Regions from separate parts of the Metabacillus sp. RB-C-LZQ-3-1 genome, predicted to be linked through region 1. Evidence: riboswitches for the same ligand, from Rfam matches in the RefSeq annotation. Region 1 holds a riboswitch; each other region holds the start of a gene.

The links. A riboswitch is a leader RNA that binds a small molecule or an ion and turns the genes downstream of it on or off. The one in region 1 is predicted to bind cyclic di-GMP.
Region 2: linked by a shared signal. The riboswitch ahead of folE (GTP cyclohydrolase I FolE) and the one ahead of AC4GZ8_RS19535 (hypothetical protein) in region 1 are both predicted to bind cyclic di-GMP.
Region 3: linked by a shared signal. The riboswitch ahead of AC4GZ8_RS25980 (EAL domain-containing protein) and the one ahead of AC4GZ8_RS19535 (hypothetical protein) in region 1 are both predicted to bind cyclic di-GMP.

The regions. Positions count from the first base shown of each region.
Region 1 covers NZ_JBZFLI010000014.1:102,036-106,253, reverse strand. The annotation lists gene AC4GZ8_RS19555 (hypothetical protein) at 1-100, opposite strand, end outside; gene AC4GZ8_RS19550 (hypothetical protein) at 120-356, opposite strand; gene AC4GZ8_RS19545 (hypothetical protein) at 350-754, opposite strand; gene AC4GZ8_RS19540 (hypothetical protein) at 751-1,284, opposite strand; gene AC4GZ8_RS19535 (hypothetical protein) at 1,705-2,016, opposite strand; cyclic di-GMP riboswitch class II at 2,259-2,342, opposite strand; gene AC4GZ8_RS19530 (helix-turn-helix domain-containing protein) at 2,366-2,581, opposite strand; gene AC4GZ8_RS19525 (PKD domain-containing protein) at 2,914-4,218, opposite strand, start outside.
Region 2 covers NZ_JBZFLI010000007.1:254,654-258,871, forward strand. The annotation lists gene AC4GZ8_RS13905 (DHA2 family efflux MFS transporter permease subunit) at 1-1,269, shown strand, start outside; cyclic di-GMP riboswitch class I at 1,615-1,700, shown strand; gene folE (GTP cyclohydrolase I FolE) at 1,778-2,347, shown strand; gene AC4GZ8_RS13915 (DNA methyltransferase) at 2,420-3,736, shown strand; gene AC4GZ8_RS13920 (6-carboxytetrahydropterin synthase) at 3,831-4,218, shown strand, end outside.
Region 3 covers NZ_JBZFLI010000040.1:342-4,559, forward strand. The annotation lists partial or broken gene AC4GZ8_RS25965 (hypothetical protein) at 1-215, shown strand, start outside; gene AC4GZ8_RS25970 (antitoxin VbhA family protein) at 226-393, shown strand; gene AC4GZ8_RS25975 (MerR family transcriptional regulator) at 709-1,248, opposite strand; cyclic di-GMP riboswitch class I at 1,562-1,647, shown strand; gene AC4GZ8_RS25980 (EAL domain-containing protein) at 1,741-2,469, shown strand; gene AC4GZ8_RS25985 (response regulator) at 2,545-2,913, shown strand; gene AC4GZ8_RS25990 (MarR family transcriptional regulator) at 3,162-3,740, opposite strand; gene AC4GZ8_RS25995 (hypothetical protein) at 3,928-4,218, opposite strand, start outside.

The DNA of each region.
Region 1 (4,218 bases):
GGTATGAATCACCATAATCTACGACCTCTAAGAGTACATTCTCTATATTGGTACAATCCCCATCAACGGATACCTGTTTAGGTAATAATTTGATTTTCATTATTTTACACTCTCCTAAATTAAGCTGAAACTGAAAGTTCGTTAACAAACGCATTAAGAATAGTTAGTTCTCTTCCTGATCGTAAAGCTACTTCTACTCTAATTTCTTTTCCCTCAGATTCACCGATTGGTAGAGAATATAAATAGCCTAAATTCGTATCAAGCTTAATGAACTCACCGTTTTTCTTAAGCATATAGAACAACTTTTCTTTCATATATTGTGGTTTGAATAAATCCTCAATTTTATTTTTTAACATGATACTCTCTCCTTTGTTTGGTTAATTCGTATGTTTGTCGACTCTTGATAATAAGTTTTGACAAACTCCATTACATGAGCTTCATCTACAGCGTTAACAGTGATTCTTTTTGCTTTTTTATCTAAGACAAAATCTACCTGGTATAGAAACTTTGGAGGGCATTGAATCCCATCGAAATGTTCATGTTCAGGCAAAACAGAAATCACTCTTTCGGTTCTAATAATTTGTGGAGGAATAAATTCATTTTCCGCGTTCACGATAATCCAAGCTGGATATCCTAAAAGCAGTTGAAAAATAAATATCGTTCCTTCCGCAACCACTTCTCCACCATTCTTGACCACGTAATTCGGGCCAATCGTAAATTGACTTTGTTTAGTATAGAAATTGAATACATTCATATTGCAACCCCTTGAACTGAAAAAAGATCGTAGTCCACAGGCATAATGTCATGCTTTAGACAATCGATCTCTTTTAATAACTCTATCAATTTGAATGGTTTAGTCCCTTTTTTGCGAATCTGTAAGTTTACAGTAGAATCAGGGAGACATACAACTCCTACATCACCTTTACGAAACACTCCCCGAACATCTGAAGTACGGAAAGAAGGGCGTTTTAGGAAGTCCTTAATCCACGATTCTTGAGTTTTAGATTGATGATATATTGTGTATTCAACCCCATTAATCTGAGGTGAAAAACAACCCATTGACATTTCAAATAAATACATTGCACCATCAATGGAACCATCAAAATAAACTCTGTAACCGTATGACGCTTGATGATCACCGTAATTCTTAAATGGCTCGATTACAAATTGAGCGCCATCCATTTGCCATACAAACTTACCTTTCACATTTTTGAAATGTACTGCTGCTAAAGCGGGTCCAAGTTTAGAAGGATGAGCTGGAGCAAAGCATGTTAGCTTAAACATTCCCTTCATCTCCTTCCTCTTTCAAAAGACAATCATCTGAACAGAAAGACTTTCCTTTTATTCGGATAAATGTCTTTTCACAAGTACCACTGCATACATTACAAATCAGTAAACTCTCACCTTTCATAAAATACTTCCTCTCTCTAAAAGTTTTTTTATTTCAAACACTCTCTTTTTCCAAGACAAAACAAAAAAGCCCCTGGACATTAGGTTTAATAAAGACACAATGAAGTGTCGAACCTAAGCCCAGAGGCTTCTAAATGTTTGGTAGTAAACAGCTGACCTTAACGGAAATATGGTCGCATAAAAAAGAAAAAAGAAAAAGTTTGAATATCCTTATTATATCGTATCTTCCTAGTTCATTCAATAAGAGAAGAAAACAAAAAGGGTAAGTAAGATATAAAAATCTTACTTACCCCCTTAATGAGTTAAAAGATATTCTTTTACTTCGTCACGAGTTAATATGAAACTGTTTTCAATATATTTTACTTTTAAAAGACTATCTCTCTGAGTTTTAGGTACTTTAGATAAAGGATATTCTTTAGAAGTTGCGTATAGTACATCTACTGTTTCACTAAAAGCGTCTTCCCATACCGTTTTAAGCTCTTTAGTTAAAGAAATATGTTCTGCAACAGTATCTTCATTAATTAAAATCAAACTTTCTCTAACAACAAATTCTCTTGCACTTAATAATAAATTATCTATACCTTCCCTGTTTCGGATTAATGGCATGTTGAAAACCTTCCTTCACTTCTCTTGAATTTATTATATGTGAAATTTAAGAGAAAACTTTTAGATTCACTACTTTTAAACAAAATAAGAATTTTTTATATAAGAATCTATAAGCTCATATAAATATAATTCGATAGTCCTCTTATAAAATTGGGGGTTGATTTATGATAAATAACAAACAGGTTTATAAAATTGATGTAATGTTCTGATATTTTGTAGAAACAAAATAAAAAGCCATAACTTACATAATGGCCGGTTGCGCTACTTGTTCATGAATGTTCAAAGCGCCCAAATAAGAACATTCTTTCAATACTTCCAATTATTTTTATTATTAAGATGATGATGGAAATTAGTCAAAATCCAAGAGGTCAGACATTTTAACTTCTAAAGCAATCGCAATTTCATAGATATTTTCAAGCGAAATGTTTCGTAATCCTCTCTCTACATCACTCACGTATGTTTGATGAAGATTAGTTAAGTGCCCAAGTTCTTCCTGCGAGATACCTTTTTTTCTCCTATAATGTCTAACTTTTTGACCAAATTTCTTCTTCACATCAATTCGCATTAATTTCAGCCCTTCTAATTATACAGTTTAAAAGGTTTTCGCTAAAAACTCTATAGATTATAAGTCATAATACTGTGTATTATTATTCCATATGAACTTTTCCGAAATGGTAATAAGTCTCTGGTTTTATTGTTAGTGATTTGTAATAATTATGTATTATATAAAAAGTATAATACATAATTACCCAAGATAGAAACAAAAAAATTCCATATTATTCCGACTTTATTCGAGGTAATGGAACAATTATTTTTTGTAGAATCTATATTTTTATACTGGAAAAAATAAAAAAAGACCACTCTATCATAGTAAGAGTGATCAAATAATTCTAAAGTCTAAAATTTCTTATGAACCCTAAATACATCAAATACACTTCCAATAATCTCTACTTGTACGGTATCCCTTTTCACAATTCCATTACTATATTTGACTTCAAATGAGAATATTGCTGTTCCATTAGCTAATTGCGTTCCACCCTCAACCCATGTTGAATCAAATAATTCTCCATTTCTAAATGTAGGTGTATTGTAAGGTAAACTAACGGTAGAAGTATAAAGATTTCCGTTTACTTGATAACCATCAAATTTAACATTTAGGTAAGTGATAGGGTATGCTGTTACATCAGCTTCTAAAATAAATTTCTCACCCGAATAGAATTGATTAGGTGTATTCCCTTTTATAGTGTGCTTTTGTACCCACTCAGGTGTGTGCTTAACATATCCTTTTAGAGTTAAATCATTTACATAAATCGTAGATGTTGCGGTATCGCTTGCTCCGAATGTATCAGTTACTGTCTGCTTAAAGGTGTAATACCCTGGTATATCCGGGATATAAGAAAAATTAGGAGTATTAAACGTAACTTTAACATTGTTCGGTTTCGTAATTTCATAATAATGAGTAATAGCATCTCCATCTGGATCATAAGCAAGAGTGGTTATCTGCATAGTGTCACCAATATAGTAAGTTGACTTATCAAATTTAAATTGCGCGACAGGTGGTAAATTAACCACTACAACATCGCGAATTAATGAATCACTAGCACCATTTGAATCAGTTGCGATCAGTCTTACTTCATAAGTGGTAACTTCACTAAATTTAAAACAAGGATTTGTAGTTGTACTCATGTTAATCCACGTCGTAGTACCCTTTTTACGGTAATCCCAATCATAAGTTAACGCATTTCCATTAGGATCAGTTGACTTATTTGTAAAGCATACATTTTTAGTACGGTCAGTTGGATTAGGACTTTCTGTAAAATCAGCATTCGGTGGATTATTAAAATTATACGTACCTTTATAAGTTGTCACAATATTACCAACATTATCTTCTGCTTGAACATGTAGATACCATTGCCCGTAACTACTATTCGAAACAACGTAATTTGAACTGGTACTCCAAGCAGACCATGTTGTCGGTGTAACTGTTGATGTTGACCAAGCATAACGTGAACGCTTATATCCTGAATGTGGATCACTATACTTTAATCGAACATCAATGGCTGCTGTAGACCAACCTCTACTAAAAAAATCACTAGTATCACTATAATTTCTAAATTGAATAGCAGGAGCAGCTCCATCAGTCCATAAATCCATTCCAGTATCAATATAACCCCTTGTATTATCTACATTATCTGTGTAGTA
Region 2 (4,218 bases), on a different contig from region 1:
TTTATCACATCGATGATTATCTTTACGTTAGGTACAGCATTAGCAGCATTTTCACCTAACTTTAGTTTATTACTTACAGGTCGTATGATTCAAGCAGCAGGTTCTTCTGTAATGGGACCTTTATTAATGAATGTTATGCTTGTCAGCTTTCCACGTGAAAAACGTGGTGCAGCAATGGGTGTTTTTGGATTAGTTATGATTACAGCTCCGGCAATCGGACCAACTTTATCAGGTTATATTGTTGAACACTATGACTGGCGTTTACTATTTGAAATGATTTTACCATTAGCTGTTATAACACTATTATTAGCGTTCTTTAAATTCCAAAATGTAATGGAGCAAAACAAAGAAGCGAAGCTTGATTACTTCTCAGTTGTTTTATCTTCAATTGGTTTTGGAGGTCTATTATATGGTTTCAGTTCAGCAAGCTCAGATGGCTGGACAGATCCAATCGTTTTAACAACTCTGATCGCTGGTGTGATTGCTTTAGTTATTTTCGTTGTTCGTCAATTGAAAATGGAAAAACCATTATTAGATTTACGCGTTTATAAATATCCAATGTTTGCACTTGGCTCAGTTATTATGATTGTGAATGCAGTAGCCATGTTTTCCGGTATGATTTTAACACCTGCTTATGTGCAAAATGTTAGAGGTATTTCACCGCTTGATTCAGGATTAATGATGTTACCTGGTGCGATCATTATGGGATTGATGTCACCAATTACAGGTAAGTTATTCGATAAATTTGGACCGCGTGTTCTTGCAGTTTTAGGCTTATCGGTAACAGCTGTTTCCACGTACATGTTAGCAAATGTACAGCTTGACACTAGTTATGGTCATATCATTTTCATATACTCCCTTCGTATGTTTGGGATGTCAATGGTGATGATGCCAATTATGACAAATGGGTTAAATCAATTACCAAACGTATTAAACCCACATGGTACAGCTGTTAATAATACAGTACAACAAGTGTCCGGTTCCATTGGTACGGCTATTCTTGTAACGATCATGAACTCCGTAACAACATCAGAAGCAGAAAACTTAATGTCTGGTGTAGATCCAACAACTTTAACTGCTTCTAGTCAGGCATTACTCATGCAGAAATCATTATTAGCGGGAATTCAATATTCATTCTACGTTGCTTTAGGAATAAATATTGTGGCATTAGTTCTTTCTATCTTTGTAAAACGTGTAGATACAAGCAAAGAAGCTGTTCAGAAATTAAATAACGAGGCTAAGCCACAGATGAAGCCTAAAACGATATAATAATATGGAGAGCCGATTCCGATAAGGGGATCGGCTCTTTCGTTTAAGAATAGTTATTCAACATAATCAAGTGGTTTCTATAAAAATAAATGTGAATGTTTATGGTGAAAAAAGTTAATATGAAAGTAAACACCGTCATAAAAGTGATTGAAAAGGGTATGGAACAACTGTAGAAGTTAAGTTGCAGATTGTCGACAATATTCGACTGAAACACGCTTGAATTATCATATAATTATAAAAAATAAAAATATATTTACTTGAAAATATAGTAGTTATATACTAAAAGGGTAAAAGTACCACTAAACAATTCAGGACTATTTGACGATATAAATAAAAATGACATACCTTCGATAATGGCAAACCCTTCGAAAGTTGGGGACGCAAAGCTACGGGCCTAAGGAGAACTTCTCTACGGTCGCCGGGTTACCGAAAAGGATTGGAAAAAAGCTATGCCTACCAATCTTATTTTGGTAGGCATTTTTTTATACTTTTATGAGGAGGAAAGATTATGACTGTTGAAATGAAAAAGGCTTTATTAGAGGAACATATACGTGGAATTTTAGAGTTATTGGGAGAAGATCCTGATAGAGAAGGATTAGTAGATACACCAAAACGTGTGGCAAAAATGTATCGTGAAGTATTTGCGGGAGTAGGTGTTGATCCTGAAACAGCTTTAACAACAACTTTTGAAGAAGAGTATGAAGGCATCGTTGTTGTGAAAGATATCAACTATTATACATTTTGTGAACATCACCTAATTCCGTTTTTTGGTAAGGCGCATATCGGCTATATTCCAAATGGCAGAGTCGTAGGGTTAAGTAAGTTTGCCCGCCTGGTAGAATTAGTCTCCAAAAGACCGCAAGTTCAAGAGCGTATGACACAACAAATTGCAAATGCTGTCATGAATGTTCTGCAACCTGATGGAGTGATCGTAAGCATCGAAGGCCAGCATCTATGTATGTGTGCTAGAGGGGTGAAAAAACCAGGAAGCTCAACAGTAACAACGATTAAAAAAGGTGTTTTTAAAGAAAATGTTGCACTTGTAGATGAATTTGAGAGAGCTTTGCAGAGAGATTGATAGGTCCAGAAGATAAAAATAATGATAAAAAGGATTGCCGCTCATATCGGTAAATGCTAAGGAGAGATCACGTTGTTCATTTACCCAGAAATAAATAATTTACATCGTTCTATTGTTTTTGGTGATAATCAAAGAATTATGCAGCAGTTAATTGCAGATGGTTATTCCGGAAAGTTTGACATGATTTACTTAGATGGACCATTTAATTCTGGATTAATATTTTCTATGCAAAATGATAAGGGGATTGAATTTGTTCATCCCTGGGATGAATTAAGGACTGTTCGAGATTATTTTCAACCCGAATTGTATTTAAAAGACTATAAAAAAAGAATAGAACTTGCGAGAGAATTACTGAGTGATACAGGAACAGTTGTATTACAAATTAATCTATTTATGGCTCATTACGTCAAAGTAGTTTTAGATGAAGTTTTTGGCAAAGAGAACTTCTTAATGGAGGTTATCTGGAAACATGCCCAAACGCCATGGAATACTGGTATAAATCAGTTCGGATATCAACATGAAACACTGTTCTTTTATAGTAAAACTAGGAATTATCTTAAAAAAGATGATGTTGTATATCCATCGGTTTGGGATGATCTAGGCGGTTATGATTTAGGAGAAGAGAATACGTATTTTCCATCTCAAAAGCCCGAAGCATTGTTAAAAAGGATCCTTGAAGCTACTACAAAAAAAGGGGATTTAATAGGTGACTTTTATTGTGGAAGCGGGACGATGCCCTATGTAGCAGAGGAATTAAAACGACGTTGGTTTGCGTGTGATAATCATGCCTTTTCGATAAGAACAACACAGAAACGCTTCTCAAAGATGGATATAAATATCAATCTTCATTCGTTTATTGAAGACTTTAATCCTGAATATTTAAGCGGATCATCTTATATCAAAAAATCTGATATACCCTTTTCTTTATACGAACTAACAAAACTAAAGGAATTTGTTGGAGAAAAAGAGCTGGAAATTGAGGCTTTTAGTTATTTATCAGATGTTGACTTCAATAATAATGAGCAATTCACATTTAAACTTCTGATGCCTTCTATAGCGGATGACAATCTTCAAGAAGTCATTCAAAATACGATTACGAGGCCTATCCCAATAGAAACAAAAGAAGGATATTTGTTAAGAATTGAAGATTCATTAGCATGGATTTTCTATCATGTTGTACATGTTGAACGTAATCATTTTAGTATGATTCAAATAAATCAAGAATCTAATACTTATTTAATAGAAAAAGAGTCTTTATTAAGAAAAGCTAAAGAAATTGAAAAACAAATTAATAATGATTGGATTCAAACCATTGAGAAAATTGATGAAGAAGTGATAAGAATAACAGATGTATTCGGATATAGTTACATGATGAAGAAGAGATCCTAAAAGATAAAGGTTCCTACATCATTTAGATTTTATCTTAACTTAATAATGAAGCAATATTTTCCCTATAGGAAAAAATTGATAGGAGGACACCTTCATGCTTTACCTTTCAAGAAAAATGTATTTTTCAGCAGCACATTCCTACCGCATTGAAGATTGGAGTGAAGAGGAAAATATTAAGGTGTTTGGGCCGTGTAGTAACAAACACGGTCATGGGCACGATTATACACTTGAAGTCATGGTAAAAGGTCATTTAAACAGTGAATCGGGAATTGTTGTAAATATCACAGATATTGATAAAGTTGTAAAATCTTTTGTGCAAAATGAATTAGATGGCAAGTTCTTAAATAAAGAGATTCCATATTTTAAAGAAAATATCCCTACAACAGAAAACATTATTTCATATATTTGGGATTCATTAGATGGAAAAATTGATCATTGCGATATTCATAAAATTCGCTTAAGAGAAAATGACTTTTTATATT
Region 3 (4,218 bases), on a different contig from region 1:
AGACCAATATTCTAGGTAAAATGGAAGCGAAAGTTCCTGAATTTAAAGGACAAATCGAATCCCAAGAAAAAGGATTAGGCTTGTTAGACGCAGTTATGAAGGGCATTGAACAAGCAAGTAGAGAAATGACTCGAGAACGAGATCGTCAGCAACAAAAAACAAAAGGTAAAAGCAAATCAAAACAACGGTACAAAGGCATGGAACTAGAAAGGTAAAGGTGATGACATGAGCGAAAAATGGGAGAAAGCTATGAAGTATGCAAAAGCCACCAACGCCATAGAAGGATTATATTTAACTCCTGAAGAAGAAAAACTGATTATAGACAACTTAGAGGGAAAAATCACTGATGAGGAATTTCATAAACGAGTATTAGACATGGTAAAATCAAAGTAGCTGGCAGGCTCAAGGGTGGTGTTTTGGGGGAAATCCCCCCTTCACCCTTTATAAACCTCCCTAAAATCTATCGATAATTAACTTGATAATAGTCAATCCATTCATACAATTTTTTATATAGCTTTGAATATTTTTCAAAAGAAATTCGATCAGTTTTAAATTTATAGCCCAATATTAAAAGTTGAAAGATTATATTTTCCTCAACTAGATTTGTTGAACAAAATTGATTTTCCATTTTATTTTAACTCCTTAAAAATACCAAATAAGAAATATTATATTTGATATTTTTGTAATTAAAAAGGACTTTTATACTATTTATCTATCAATTTTATTTCGAAGGAATCTTTTCCACCATGATTGTTTTGGTTCTTCTGCTACTGCAATCTCTAAACGCTTTTCTTCCAGTGAACGATTCAACTCGTGGATAAGTATTCGATCTCTCTTTTCAACCACATCCTTCATTTTTGCTTCAAATGCTCGAAACATCATTTCTCGTTCTTCCTCTACTGCTTCTTTCACGATTTCCCTTAGTTCACTCTTTGATACACGCATTGTATCTTCATTCACAGGTATCGTTAACGTACCGTTATTTTCTTGTGGAAACATTGATACAACAGCTTTTATAGCGTCATTCTTGCTCATATTATTTGCTAGAAATTCTTTTAGTTTTCTTAACGGCATAATGTCTTTTTCAAAATAAGCACGACGATTATGTTCATCTCTATAAAAGCGATAACCAGCGTTTTCTAAATCAATAGACCATCTTCTTAAATTAGATGTAGTAACTTCAAGTAGATCAGCAATATCCTTCGCCCAATAGGCTCTATGTGTTTCCTCATGATTAGTGTTATCCATGGCGTTTATCACCTCTCTATTTAAAATTCTAGGAATAAATCATAAATACCTTCTTGTCAATTAGTAAATCACATAGCAACAAGAAGCAAACAAGAGTAAATGAAAGAACTTACTTTTAAATTATAGGGTTATTTTTGTGTTATTTCCCAAACTGAAAATCGTATAATTTGCCCAAATATGACTAAATATAGAAATTGAATCGCAAATCAACTTCCCAAAAGAGCTATTATGTAAACTAAAAACATAGACAAAAGTCATGTATTTAATTGTCAAATTTTGTTGTAATTTGTTAGAATAGCACTAGTTTAATAATTCCCGATAAAGGCAAACTTATCGAAAGGTAAGGACGCAAAGCCAAGGACCTAAAGCATTTTTTGCTATGGTAGCCTAGCCACCGAAGAAAACTAGATCAAAAAGGTGAACCTAGGCTCTTCAGGTTCACCTTTTTGTTTATTTTATATGTAAAAAAATGGAATAAGGAAGGTGTGAGTTTTGTCTATTGAAGATTTTATAAAGGAAGAAAAATTCTTCCACCATTTTCAGCCTATTTTTTGTCTGAAAACTGGGAATATATTGGGTTTTGAAGTACTTCTCAGATCCAATATGTATTCTAATCCTGAATATATTTTCCAAGAAGCAATAAAAGGAAATAAGCTCTATGAATTAGATTCTGGGTCTATTCATAAAGCTATTTCTACCTACAATTCAGCAGGATTATCTAAAAAAGACGGGAAATTATTTTTGAATATACTTCCATCGACTATCGTAAATCCTGATTTCCCATATTTTCTCAATAAAATTATGGCTGAAAATTATTTAAATAGTCAAGAAATTATTCTAGAGATTTCTGAATCTGAAAATATTCAGGATTTTGATACATTTAAAACTAGAATATTGGAAATAAAAAAACATGGATTTTTAATTGCTATTGATGATATTGGACATGGATATTGTAATTTGAAAACTATTATAGAGCTAAATCCAGACTATTTAAAGTTAGATCGATATTTTTCAAAAGAACTAAAATCTTCTAAACAAAAACAATCCCTTATTTCATTTTTTCTAAATTATTGTCAAGAATATAAAAGTCAATTAATTTTAGAAGGTTTAGAAGATGAATTGGATATGGAAATGGCAAAATCCTTAGGTATTCCTATTGCCCAAGGTTATTTATTAGGAAAACCAGCTTTATTAACAGAATTCTACAATTATCATCTATAAACTATAAATTAATTTTTTTAAAGTTTTAGTATTACAATATAAAGCCGAGTTTTTCCCTAAAGGGGAGAAATAATTATGAAAAAAGTATTAATAGCAGATGATTCTTCATTTATGAGAACAACGATTAAAAAAATTATTGAACAAGAGGATTATCATGTAATTGCAGAAGCTAAAGATGGAAAAGAAGCAATCGATTATTTTGAACATTACCAACCAGATATAGTATTACTTGATTTAACAATGCCTAATATAGATGGAATTGTGGCTCTTAGAGAAATAATAAAAATTAACCCTAAAGCCAAAGTGATAGTATTTTCAGCCTTAGCTACAAAATATACGATGATAGAAGCAATACGATCTGGAGCAAAAGATTTTATTATAAAGCCACATTTCGAACAATTAATACCCACAATAAAAAGACTTTCAGAATCTCTTACAGACTAAATTAGGTTGCCTTTAGGGCAACCTTTTTGCCTTTAGGGCAGATAACGAAAAATATATAAAATAAAGGTTGTAAAACTTAGGACGAATTGCTATTTAATATAGAGTAAGAAGGGAAGAAGTTAAAAAAGTAGGTTTAACCCTTGATATTACTAGTTTTTTTGATAGTTTCGTAGTAATGAAAAATCATTACTTTTGTAATGAAAAATCATTACTACGAAACAAATAAAAAAGAGCCTTAATTTTAGGCTCTAAAATAATTTTTCAGGTAACTTTTTAAGTTCAGCAGGAGTTTTTCTAAACATAGCTTTTAGAGTTCCATTTACGTTGTCTCTATCTCCTGAAAACATGATATGAGGGTTTACAAATAAAGCATAAGCTCTAACATTATTATCTTCTAAACCACTTTCAGAACGTGCTAGAATCCCTTTATCGATTAACCCCTTTATAACTGGATTTACATTCTGCTTTTTCTTTCCTAAAACTGTTGCAAGATCAGTTTGAGTTAAAGGTGTTGAATTAGTTTTCTTGCAATCTTCTACAATGCAATTAGATTCAATTTCAACATGAGGAGCAATATCTATTAAAAAAGTTTTTTCGGCAGTAGTTAAATATTTAATTTTACGCAAGTATAAAAGATTGGCTTGGTTCAACTGGACAAACCTCGCTTTATTTTTTACTTTTCTTTCAGGAATCAATATCATTCCTCTAGAATTTGCTTTAGTTTGCAATTCAGTAGCAGTTTTAAGTTCTTCTTCTGTTAAAATCTTTTCATTTTGAATTTCTCTTAATCTAGCTCTCTTTTCAGCTTCATTAAAATTTTTTCTCATCTAATTCCTCTCCCTATGTAGCAGGAATTAGTCCCAATATGTTAGAATATAAATATCCTATAAGTAATAAAGGGACACTAATTCCTGTCCTCTATGATTTGAGAAACCGCCTATCCGACCAAAGACAGGGCGGTTTTTCTTTTTTCTATATTTCGACAATAACAGTAAAATTTCCTTTTTCATAGACTTATTGACGAGTCAACCTTTCAATTTCGCTTTCAGTTCTAAAAACTCTTTTATTCAAAGCTTGTAGATCATTATCTCGTTCATCTAGCTTTTTACTAATTTGAATCAAGATTGCAGTAATATCTTTAGGTTGTTCTGCTTCTAAACGAAGGGTTGTTTCTTCTATACGTACTAGTTGTTCCTTAATCTCTTTAAATTGCTTTTTATTTTCTTCCGACTGCTCCTGACTTTCATTCTTAAACTTATCAAAATCGCCTCTGAATTCACTTAAAGCAGTCAAAATCATATCTAG